2 regions of the Pseudomonas multiresinivorans genome follow, and region 1 is predicted to be linked to the other one. Evidence: predicted binding sites of a transcription regulator. Region 1 holds the regulator's gene; the other holds the start of a gene.

The links. Region 1 encodes LexA, which represses DNA repair genes until DNA is damaged. Its sites were predicted from a motif close to CTGTNTNNNNANACAG; they were not measured.
Region 2: recN (DNA repair protein RecN) is a predicted target of LexA. The motif match lies at 2,090-2,105, and genes of this name have one in related genera.

The regions. Positions count from the first base shown of each region.
Region 1 is NZ_CP048833.1:4,476,149-4,482,256, reverse strand. Features, by position in the region: gene topA (type I DNA topoisomerase) at 1-1,778, shown strand, start outside; gene G4G71_RS20320 (DUF6586 family protein) at 1,846-2,367, shown strand; gene G4G71_RS20315 (hypothetical protein) at 2,475-2,714, shown strand; gene sulA (SOS-induced cell division inhibitor SulA) at 2,759-3,232, opposite strand; gene lexA (transcriptional repressor LexA) at 3,246-3,860, opposite strand; gene G4G71_RS20300 (TetR/AcrR family transcriptional regulator) at 4,112-4,828, shown strand; gene G4G71_RS20295 (L,D-transpeptidase) at 4,886-5,410, shown strand; gene nagZ (beta-N-acetylhexosaminidase) at 5,422-6,108, shown strand, end outside.
Region 2 is NZ_CP048833.1:1,589,713-1,595,820, forward strand. Features, by position in the region: gene fur (ferric iron uptake transcriptional regulator) at 1-224, shown strand, start outside; gene recN (DNA repair protein RecN) at 390-2,066, opposite strand; gene grpE (nucleotide exchange factor GrpE) at 2,265-2,828, shown strand; gene dnaK (molecular chaperone DnaK) at 2,919-4,835, shown strand; gene dnaJ (molecular chaperone DnaJ) at 4,958-6,088, shown strand.

The DNA of each region.
Region 1 (6,108 bases):
AGGACAAGCCGACCTCCAGCAAGCCCTCGGCCCCGTTCATCACTTCCACCCTGCAGCAGGCCGCGAGCAATCGCCTGGGCTTTGGTGTGAAGAAGACCATGATGATGGCCCAGCGTCTCTACGAAGCCGGCTACATCACCTATATGCGTACCGACTCGACCAACCTGTCGGCCGACGCCATCGACATGGTGCGCGGCTTCATCGACAGCGAGTTCGGCAAGAAATACCTGCCGGCAAAGCCGAATTTCTATTCCAGCAAGGAAGGTGCCCAGGAAGCGCACGAAGCGATTCGTCCTTCCGACGTCAACCTGCGTCCGACCCAGTTGTCGGGCATGGAGCGGGACGCCGAGCGCCTTTACGACCTGATCTGGCGCCAGTTCGTGGCCTGCCAGATGCCGCCGGCCGAGTACCTGTCCACCACTGTCAGCGTGGCAGCCGGTGACTTCGAGCTGCGTGCCAAGGGCCGCATCCTCAAGTTCGATGGCTACACCAAGGTTCTGCCGCAGCAGAGCAAGCCGGGCGAGGACGATGTTCTGCCGGTCATGACCCAAGGTGACGCGATGAAGCTGCTCAAGCTCGATCCGAGCCAGCACTTCACCAAGCCGCCGGCGCGCTTCTCCGAAGCCAGCCTGGTCAAGGAGCTGGAAAAGCGCGGCATCGGCCGCCCGTCCACCTACGCGGCGATCATCTCCACCATCCAGGAGCGGGGCTACGTCACCACCCACAACCGCCGCTTCTACGCGGAAAAGATGGGCGACATCGTCACCGACCGCCTCAACGAGAGCTTCTCCAACCTGATGGACTACGGCTTCACCGCCGGCATGGAAGAGAACCTCGATGACGTGGCCCAGGGCGAGCGTGACTGGAAAAATGTGCTGGACGAGTTCTACGGCGACTTCCGCAAGAAGCTCGACCTGGCCGAAGCCTCCAACGACGGCATGCGCGCCAACCAGCCGACGCTGACCGACATCCCCTGCCGCGAGTGCGGCCGGCCGATGATGATCCGTACCGCCTCCACCGGCGTGTTCCTCGGCTGCTCGGGTTACAGCCTGCCGCCGAAAGAGCGCTGCAAGGCGACCGTCAACCTGATTCCGGGCGACGAGATCGCCGCGGATGACGAGGGCGAATCCGAGTCCCGCGTGCTGCGTGGCAAACACCGTTGCCCTATCTGCAGCACCGCGATGGATGCCTACCTGGTCGACGAGAAGCGCAAGCTGCACATCTGTGGTAACAACCCCGATTGCGCCGGCTACGAGATCGAAGAGGGCCAGTACCGCATCAAGGGCTACGAAGGTCCGAGCCTCGAATGCGACAAGTGCGGCAGCGAGATGCAACTCAAGACCGGCCGCTTCGGCAAGTTCTTCGGTTGCACCAATCCGACCTGCAAGAACACCCGCAAGCTGCTGAAGAGCGGCGAGCCCGCACCGCCGAAGATGGACGCCATCCGCATGCCGGAACTCAAGTGCGAGAAGGTGGACGACATCTACGTACTGCGTGACGGCGCTTCCGGCCTGTTCCTGGCCGCCAGCCAGTTCCCGAAGAACCGCGAGACCCGTGCTCCGCTGGTGGCCGAGCTGATTCCACACAAGGAAGAGCTGGATCCGAAGTACCACTTCCTGCTCGCCGCGCCGGCAAAAGACCCGGATGGACGCCCGGCGGTGATCCGCTTCAGCCGCAAGACCAAGGAGCAGTACGTGCAGTCCGAGGTCGATGGCAAGCCCACCGGCTGGCGCGCGTTCTTCGACGGCGGCAAGTGGAAGGTCGAGGACAAGCGCTGATGGAAGGCGCGCCCCGCTGAGGTGGGGCGTGCTTATACTGCCGAAGTCGACTGCAGAGGGCCCGGTCATGGCGAACGAACTCTATACCCGCACCAACCAGAAGCTGTTCTTCGCCGGCCTTGCCCTGGAAGCCTGGCGCAGCGCCGAAACGGCGCGTGCGATGAATGCCCAGGCGCGCATTCAGGCCGAGCGCGAATCGGCGCTGTTCCATCTCTATGGTGCCGTGCTGGGCGTGGCCCATGAGATCGCCGGCTACTACCGCCTGCCCCAGGCCGGTGCGCCGCGCGTCGATATGCTGCTGAATGCCGAGGTGCTGGCCGCCGCTCCAAGCCCGGAGCTGGCCGAAATGGTCGAGCTGGCGCAATCGCCCGAAGCCTGGCTGGGTCGCCTGCTGGCCGCCTATGCTGCGCTGTTCCAGCCCCCGAGCGAGCCGAAGAAAGCCAAGGTCGATCCGACCCAGCCGCTGATCCAGGCGGTGAATGTCGACGACGAGACGCCGGACGAACTGGGTAATGAAGAGCTGGAAGCCTGGCGCAAAGCCCTGAAGGACCTGGTGCTGCGTTTCCGCGCTTCGCTCACCGAGCTCTGATTCCCGCTTCACACTGTGCTGGCCTTCTGGTCGGCCCATGCGCGCTTTGGCTAGGGCGTAGCGGATGTGGCTGTTACACTACGCGTTCTGCTGTGGAGAACTTCGCTATGCCAACCTCATTTCTGGAAATTGTCGAGCTGCCTGACGGGCGCATTGTGCTACGTCGTGCGGATGATGAGGAGGCGCTGGTGACCTTGGAGTTCTCCGCCGATGCCAAGGGCTTCCTGCAGGGCCAGCACATCGAGATCGCCAAGGCGATGTTCAATGTTGGTGTGCAGATGGCTGGTCGTCTTGCCGAAGGTGGCGACATGGGCATGGAAGACGAAGGTCCGCGCGTCCTGCACTGAGTTCTGCCGCCTCACCGCGCTCGCGGCGAGGCTTCTTGTTCAGATCATCCCAGGCGAATATTCAGGCTCTGCGCCTGGCCGGCAACGGCGGCGCGGGAAAGCTGCCTGCGCGCGTTTTCGCTGAGATTCAGCCAGCTCACCACCGTATGGCTGTTGCCCAGGCGCAGCGCTTCGCAGGCCAGTGCCTGTGCTGCGGCCTGATCGCGGGCAGGCAGCAGGAGGATGCGTTCGCGGTTCAGGCCGGCCTTGCGCAGCCAGTCCGGTGTCAGGCTGGACGGCGCGGCGATCAGTGTCAGCCAGCGGGAATCGCTTTCCTCGCTGAGTCCACGAAGCATCGGCGCCAGCAGCGTCAGGCACTGGCCGGGCAGCCCGCGCAGGGCAATCTCGCTGAAGGCGCTATCGTCGGCAACCGGCTCGTCTTCCAGTAGTTCAGGGAGCAGGGGAGCAGTACCGCTCGCCCAGAGTGCTTCCTGGAACAGCGGGAGTTGCGGCAGGTTTTGTGGCTGCGGGTACTGCATGGTTGTCTCCTGTTCAGCGACGGATCACGCCGACGCTCAAGCCTTCGATGACCAGTTCCTGTTCCTTGAGGTCCACCTCGATGGGGGCGAACTCCGGGTTCTCGGCGAGCAGCCAGACCTTGCTTCCCTCGCGCTTGAAGCGCTTCACCGTGACCTCTTCACCCAGGCGGGCGACCACGATCTGGCCGTTGCGCGCCTCGCGGGTGACATGCACGGCGAGCAGGTCGCCATCCATGATGCCGACGTCCTTCATGCTCTGGCCGCGTACACGCAGCAGGTAGTCCGCTGGAGGATTGAAGAAGGTGGGGTTGATCCGGCAGGTGTCGTCGACGTTCTGCTCGGCGAGGATCGGCGCGCCGGCAGCGACGCGGCCGATGATCGGCAATTCGTCGTCATTGGCGGCGGCCTTGGGCTCAAAGCCGGGGATGCGGATGCCGCGGGAGGCGCCCGGGGTCATCTCGATGGCGCCTTTGCGGGCGAGGGCTTTCAGGTGCTCCTCGGCGGCGTTGGGCGATTTGAAGCCGAGTTCCTGGGCGATCTCTGCGCGGGTGGGCGGGTAGCCGTTGGCTTCCAGGCAGCGTTTGATGAAGGCGAGGATCTCGGCTTGGCGCGGCGTGAGCTTCAGCATGTCCATACTCTGGCTTTTTATACAGTTGCTGGAATTATATACAGTGATGGCCGGCTGGCAATGCTTTTATTGGGCGCGGCTGTCGGTGGAACGTTCGTGCATGTAACCTTTGGACGCTGGCAAGCGTCTTGCTGTACATAAGGTCTCTCGTCGCATTGCCATGATATTGGTAACAATCCATCGCACTTTGCTTGACAATAGAAGACGCTGAAACGTATGTTTCAAACAAGTGTTTGTCAGGCGGAGTAGCCATGGCCCAGTCGGAAACCGTCGAACGCATCCTGGATGCTGCGGAACAGCTGTTCGCGGAGAAAGGCTTCGCCGAAACCTCCTTGCGTCTGATCACCAGCAAGGCGGGGGTGAACCTCGCGGCGGTGAACTATCACTTCGGCTCGAAGAAGGCGCTGATCCAGGCGGTCTTCTCGCGCTTCCTCGGCCCGTTCTGCGCCAGCCTCGAGAAGGAACTGGATCGCCGCCAGGCCAAGCCCGATGCGCCGCGTGCCACGCTGGAAGAGCTGCTCGAACTGCTCGTGATCCAGGCCATGGCCGTCAAGCCGCGCAGCGGCAATGACCTGTCCATATTCATGCGCCTGCTGGGCCTGGCGTTCAGCCAGAGCCAGGGGCACCTGCGCAAGTACCTCGAAGAGGTCTACGGCAAGGTTTTCCGTCGCTATATGCTGCTGGTGAACGAGTCCGCGCCGCGTCTGCCGCCGCTGGAGCTCTTCTGGCGCGTGCACTTCATGCTGGGTACGGCGGTGTTCAGCATGTCCGGCATCAAGGCGTTGCGCGCCATGGCCGAGAACGATTTCGGCGTGAACACTTCGATCGAGCAGGTGATGCGCCTGATGGTGCCGTTCCTGGCCGCCGGGATGCGCGCCGACAGCGGTGTCAGCGATCCTTCGCTGGCTGGCGCCCAGCTCAAGCCGCGCACCAAATCCAGCACCGCACCGGCACCCGCCAAGGTTTGATCCAGGGCCCGGCCTTGCGCTGGGCTGTATCGGCCTGATCGGCTACAGTAGCCGGCCATGGCTGATCTCGATCTTCTCCATATCTCCCTTGCTGACCAGATGCTCTACGGCTTTGCCGCGGGGCGCCTGGTCTTGCGCATGCCAGTCTCCACCGCGGCCCATGGCGCGGGGGAGCGCAACGGTTCCGGCTGTACGCCGCGCGGCTTGCACCAGATTCGCGCTCGCATTGGCGACGGGCTGCCCAAAGGTGCTGTGCTGAAAGGGCGCCGCTGGACTGGCGAGACCTGGACGGCCGAGCTTCACGAGGCGTTTCCCGGCCGCGACTGGATACTCTCGCGCATCCTCTGGCTCAGCGGCTGCGAGCCGGGGCGCAACCGGTTGGGCAAGGTCGATACCTTCCGCCGCTACATCTACCTGCACGGTACGCCGGACTGCGAGCCCATGGGCACGCCGCTGTCCCATGGCTGTGTCCGCCTGCGTAACGACGACCTGCTGGAACTCTTCCCCAGGGTTCCCCTCCATTGCTCGGCCCGAATCGAAGAAGCCGCCTGCCCCGAGTGGCGTGTGGCGCAATTGAATTGAAAGGAATGTACATGCAAGGCTCACTGATGCTCGACATCGGCGGCACCTGGCTCACCGCCGAGGACCGCCAGATCCTGCGCCAGCCGGAAGTCGGCGGCCTGATCATCTTCGCCCGCAACATCGAGTCGCCGCGCCAGGTGCGCGAGTTGATGGCCGCCATCCGCGCGGTGCGCCCCGATTTGCTGCTCGCCGTGGACCAGGAAGGTGGCCGCGTGCAGCGCCTGCGCCAGGGCTTCCTGCGCCTGCCGGCAATGCGTGCCATCGCCGATAACGCCAATGCCGAACGGCTGGCCGAGCAGTGCGGCTGGCTGATGGCGACCGAGGTGCTGGCGGTGGGGCTCGACCTGAGCTTCGCTCCGGTACTGGATCTGGACCATCAGCGCAGCGCCGTCGTCGGCAGCCGCGCCTTCGAAGGCAATCCGGAGCGTGCCGTTGCGCTGGCTGGTGCGTTCATCCGTGGTATGCGCGCCGCCGGCATGGCCTCTACCGGTAAGCACTTCCCCGGCCACGGTTGGGCGGAAGTCGATTCCCATGTGGGGATTCCCGAGGACGAGCGCACGCTGGAGCAGATCCGCGCCGTGGACCTGGTGCCGTTCCAGCGTCTTTCCGGCGAGCTGGATGCGCTGATGCCGGCCCACGTGATCTACCCGCAGGTCGATCCGAATCCGGCCGGCTTCTCCCGCCGCTGGCTGCAGGAC
Region 2 (6,108 bases), 2.9 Mb from region 1:
TCGAAGCCGCCGGCCTGGTGGTGCGCCACAACTTCGACGGCGGCCATGCCGTCTTCGAGCTGGCCGATAGCGGTCACCATGACCACATGGTCTGCGTCGATACCGGCGAAGTCATCGAGTTCATGGACTCGGAAATCGAGAAACGCCAGAAGGAGATCGTCAAGGAGCGCGGCTTCGAGCTCGTCGATCACAACCTGGTGCTCTACGTGCGCAAGAAGAAGTAAGCGTACGCAGATGCAGGAACGGCGACCCTCGGGTCGCCGTTTTCGTTTATGCGGTTCTTTTGTAGGAGCGAGCTTGCTCGCGAACAAGTTTCCCGGTTGCCTCAGTGCCAAGCGGTTCGCGAGCAAGCTCGCTCCTACAAAGAGGACCAAGGTGCTTGGGAATGATCAGCCTTGTACGGCGGAGTCCACCATCTTGCGTGCGTGGGCCAGGGATTCCTTGGTCAGGTCGACGCCGCCGAGCATGCGGGCGACTTCCTCGATGCGTTCGGCCTTCTTCAGGTTGGCCACGGCGGTACGGGTTTCGCTGGTGTCGCGGTCCTTGTGCACGAACAGGTGCTGGTGGCCCTGGGCCGCTACCTGCGGCAGGTGGGTGACGGTCAGCACCTGGCCGCGATCACCGAGGCGGCGCAACAGCTGGCCGACCACTTCGGCGGTAGGGCCGCCGATGCCGACGTCCACTTCGTCGAAGACCAGCGTGGGGATGCGCGAGGTCTGGGCGGTGATCACCTGGATCGCCAGGCTGATGCGCGACAATTCGCCGCCCGAAGCGACCTTGGCCAGGCCTTTCATCGGCTGGCCGGGGTTGGCGCTGACCAGGAACTCCAGTTGCTCCAGGCCATTCATCTGCGGCTCGTCGGAGGCGGCGTCGCGCAACTCGATGGCGAAACGGCCGCCGGGCATGCCCAGGCGCTGTATTTCAACTTCCACGGCCTTGGCCAGTTTCGGGGCTGCGCCGCGGCGAATCTGGCTGAGCTCGTCGGCCTTCTCCTGATAGTGGCGGGCGTAGGCGGCGAGTTCGTCGCCCAGGCGTTCCACGGCCTCGTCGTCGGCGTTCAGTGCCTCCAGTTCGTCCAGCAGGCGCTGCTGCAGGTCCTGTAGTTCGTGGGGCTGCACACGGTGCTTGCGCGCGAGGCTATAGATGGCGTCCATGCGCTCTTCCAGTTGCTGCAGGCGCAGAGGGTCGGCGTCGAAGTGGTCGACGAAGCGATTCAGTTCGCCGATGGCTTCCTCTACCTGGATTTGAGCACTGGACAGCAGGTTCACCGCCTCGCTCAGCGCGGCCGGCTGGCTCTGGAAGGCGGTGAGGCGGTTGAGACTGGAGGTCAGCGCGGAGAGGACATTGCCAGCGTCGTTTTCGCTGCACAGTTCAACCACCTGGCGGCAGGCGGCGATCAGGCTGCCGGCGTTGCTCTGGGTCTTGTGTTCGGCTTCCAGCGTCTCCAGTTCGTTGTCACCCAGGCCGAGATTCTCCAGCTCTTCCAGCTGATAGCTGAGCAACTGGTGACGAGCACGCTGTTCGTCGCCATTGCGCGAGAGGCGGTCCAGCTCCTGGCGAGTCTGCTTCCAGCGCTGCGCGGCGAGGTGGACCTGGCGGGCGAGGTCCTGGCTGCCGGCGTATTCATCGAGCAGGCGGCGGTGAGTATCGGCCTTGAGTAACGACTGGTGCTCATGCTGGCTGTGGATGTCGATAAGCAGCTCACCCAGGTGCTTGAGGTCGCCCAGCGGGCAGGGGCTGCCATTGATATAGGCGCGCGAGCGGCCTTCGGCGGTGATGACTCGGCGCAGGATGCAAGGTCCGTCGTGCTCCAGGTCGCGCTCGGCCAGCCAGTCGCGGGCTTCGGCAATCGCGCTGACATCGAAACTGGCGAGAATGTCTGCCTTGTCGGAGCCGGGGCGCACCACGCCGCTGTCGGCGCGGTCGCCGAGGGCGAGGCCGAGGGCGTCGAGCATGATCGACTTGCCGGCGCCCGTCTCGCCGGTGATCACGGTCATGCCGGCGGCGAGCTCGAGATCGAGGTGCTCGACGATGGCGTAATTGTGAACGGACAGATGAACCAGCATGGGCGGCGGCTCCGCAGATAGGTCTGTTTATTTATACAGTATTTTTTGCGGCTGGCAATTCTCCCTCGTCGCCTGCTGGCTGGTCCTTGAGGTCAAAGCCCTTGAAGTAAAAAAAACGCACCCCATATACACGGCAGAGCCGCGGACCATTGGGTTCGCCTTGTTTTCAAAGGCTTATTTTCTTTTTAGGAGAGTGGCATGTCTGACGAACAACAGACTCAGGATTCCCAGTTCAACGAGCAGCCCGAAGCCGGCGCTACCGGGGACCTGAACGCCCGCGTGCTGGAACTGGAAGAACAGGTAGCCGCGGCGAAGGATCAGAGCCTGCGCGCCGTTGCTGAACTGCAGAACGTCCGCCGCCGTGCCGAACAGGACGTGGAAAAGGCGCACAAGTTCGCCCTGGAGAAATTCGCCGGCGACCTGCTGCCGATCGTCGATACCCTCGAGCGCGCGCTGGAGATGTCGAACCCGGAAGACGAGGCGATCAAACCGATGCGCGAAGGCATCGAGCTGACGCTGAAGATGTTCCACGACACGCTGGTGCGCTACCACCTCGAGCCGGTCGACCCGCACGGCGAGCCGTTCAACCCTGAGCACCACCAGGCCATGGCCATGGAAGAGAGCATCCGCCTCGAGCCGGGCAGCGTGGTCAAGGTGTTCCAGAAGGGTTATCTGCTCAACGGTCGCTTGCTGCGTCCGGCCATGGTCGTGGTCAGCAAGGCACCGGAACAAACTCCGCCTTCGATCGACGAGAAGGCTTGAAATCCACCACCCGGTCCCCATCTGGGTAATCAACCGAGCCAAAGACCCGCAACAGGGTCAGCGCGGAATCTAATTTCTGGAGAGTGAAATATGGGCAAAATCATTGGTATCGACCTGGGGACCACCAACTCCTGTGTGTCCATCCTGGAGAACGGTAACGTCAAGGTCATCGAGAACGCCGAAGGCGCTCGTACCACCCCGTCGATCATCGGCTACGCCAACGACGGCGAAATCCTGGTAGGTCAGCCGGCCAAGCGCCAGGCTGTGACCAACCCGACCAACACCCTGTACGCCGTCAAGCGCCTGATCGGCCGTCGTTTCGAAGAAGACGTCGTACAGAAAGACATCAAGATGGTCCCGTACAAGATCGTCAAGGCTGACAACGGCGACGCGTGGGTCGAGGCCAAGGGCCAGAAGATGGCTCCGCCGCAGGTCTCCGCTGAAGTCCTGAAGAAGATGAAGAAGACCGCCGAGGATTACCTGGGCGAGCCGGTCACCGAAGCGGTCATCACCGTTCCGGCCTACTTCAACGACAGCCAGCGTCAGGCCACCAAGGACGCCGGCCGCATCGCCGGCCTGGACGTCAAGCGCATCATCAACGAGCCGACCGCGGCCGCGCTGGCCTACGGCCTGGACAAGGCCAAGGGTGACCACACCATCATCGTCTACGACCTGGGCGGCGGTACCTTCGACGTTTCCGTGATCGAGATCGCGGAAGTCGACGGCGAGCACCAGTTCGAAGTACTGGCCACCAACGGTGACACCTTCCTCGGTGGTGAAGACTTCGACCTGCGCCTGATCGACTACCTCGTCGAGGAATTCAAGAAAGAATCCGGCATGGACCTCAAGGGCGACCCGCTGGCCATGCAGCGCCTGAAGGAAGCTGCCGAGAAGGCCAAGATCGAGCTGTCCTCGACCCAGCAGACCGACGTCAACCTGCCGTACGTCACCGCTGACGCCTCCGGCCCGAAACACCTGAACGTCAAGGTTTCCCGCGCCAAGCTGGAATCCCTGGTGGAAGACCTGGTCACCCGCACCATCGAGCCGTGCCGCGTTGCGCTGAAAGACGCAGGCCTGGACGTGTCGAAGATCGACGAAGTGATCCTGGTCGGCGGCCAGACCCGCATGCCGCTGGTGCAGAAGACCGTTGCCGAGTTCTTCGGCAAGGAAGCGCGCAAGGACGTCAACCCGGACGAAGCCGTTGCCATGGGTGCTGCGATTCAGGGCGCCGTGCTGGCCGGCGACGTGAAGGACGTGCTGCTGCTCGACGTCACCCCGCTGACCCTGGGTATCGAAACCCTCGGTGGCGTGATGACCGCGCTGATCGACAAGAACACCACCATCCCGACCAAGAAGTCGCAGGTGTTCTCCACTGCCGATGACAACCAGGGCGCCGTGACCATCCATGTTCTGCAGGGCGAGCGCAAGCAGGCCGGGCAGAACAAGTCGCTGGGCAAGTTCGACCTGGCCGACATCCCGCCGGCTCCGCGCGGCGTGCCGCAGATCGAAGTGACCTTCGATATCGACGCCAACGGCATCCTGCATGTCGGCGCGAAGGACAAGGCCACCGGCAAGCAGCAGTCCATCGTGATCAAGGCTTCCTCCGGTCTGTCCGAGGACGAGATCCAGCAGATGGTCCGCGACGCCGAGGCGAATGCCGAGGAAGACCGCAAGTTCGAGGAACTGGCCGCTGCCCGCAACCAGGGTGACGCGCTGGTCCATGCGACTCGCAAGATGGTCACCGAGGCCGGCGACAAGGCCACTGCCGAGGAGAAGGCTGCCATCGAGAAGGCTCTCGGCGAGCTGGAAGTTGCCGTGAAGGGCGACGACAAGGCCGAGATCGAAGCGAAGATGAATGCGCTGTCCCAGGCATCCACCCCGCTGGCGCAGAAGATGTACGCCGAACAGCCGCAGCCGGGCGCTGCCGCTCAGGGCGAGGCCGCTGACGACAAGGCTGGCGACGATGTCGTCGACGCCGAGTTCGAAGAGGTCAAGGAGAACAAGTAAGCCGCGTGCTTGCTTCCGCTCCGGCGCACCGACCAGCGTGTCGGTGCGCATGAAACGTCACGCGGGGGCTTGCTCCCGCGTTGGCGTGTCTGGGGGAACGGTTTTCAGAGTGCAGGAAAGTTATGGCCAAACGTGATTTTTACGAGGTACTGGGTGTCGAGCGCGGCGCCAGCGAAGCGGACCTGAAAAAGGCCTATCGCCGGCTCGCCATGAAGTTCCACCCGGACCGCAATCCCGGCGACAAGGAGGCCGAGGATAAATTCAAGGAGGCCAACGAGGCGTACGAGGTCCTGTCCGACGCCAGCAAGCGCGCGGCTTACGATCAGTACGGCCATGCCGGTGTCGACCCGCAGATGGGTGGCGGCGGTGCGGGCTTTGGTGGGGCGAGCTTCTCGGACATCTTCGGTGATGTCTTCAGCGACTTCTTCGGTGGCGCTGGCGGCCGCGGTGGTTCCCGTGGCGGCCCGGCCCGTGGCGCCGACTTGCGCTATACCCTCGATCTGGACCTGGAAGACGCGGTTCGCGGCACTACCGTGACCATCCGCGTTCCGACCCTGGTCGGCTGCAAGACTTGTAGCGGCAGCGGCGCCAAGCCCGGCACCACGCCGGTCACCTGTACCACTTGCGGTGGTATCGGCCAGGTGCGCATGCAGCAGGGCTTCTTCTCGGTGCAGCAGACCTGCCCGCGCTGCCATGGCAGCGGCAAGATGATCACCGACCCTTGTGGCTCCTGCCACGGCCAGGGTCGTGTGGAAGAGCACAAGACCCTGTCGGTGAAAGTCCCGGCTGGTGTCGATACCGGTGATCGCATCCGCCTGACCGGCGAAGGCGAGGCCGGCGCCCATGGTGGTCCGGCGGGCGACCTGTACGTGGTGGTGAACGTGCGCGAGCACGACATCTTCCAGCGCGACGGCAAGCACCTGTACTGTGAAGTACCGATCAGCTTTGCCGATGCTGCCCTGGGTGGCGAGCTGGAAGTGCCGACCCTGGATGGTCGCGTGAAGCTGAAGATTCCCGAAGGCACCCAGACCGGCAAGCTGTTCCGTCTGCGCGGCAAGGGCGTTGCCCCGGTGCGCGGCGGCGGTGCCGGCGACCTGATGTGTCGCGTGGTGGTGGAGACGCCGGTGCAGCTGGACAAGCGTCAGCGCGAGCTGCTCGAAGAGTTCCGTGGCACCCTGCAGGGCAACTCTTCCAACTCGCCCAAGGCCAGTGGCTGGTTCGAGGGCATGAAGCGCTTCTTCGACGATCTATGATGCAGGGCCCCGGCGGTGCG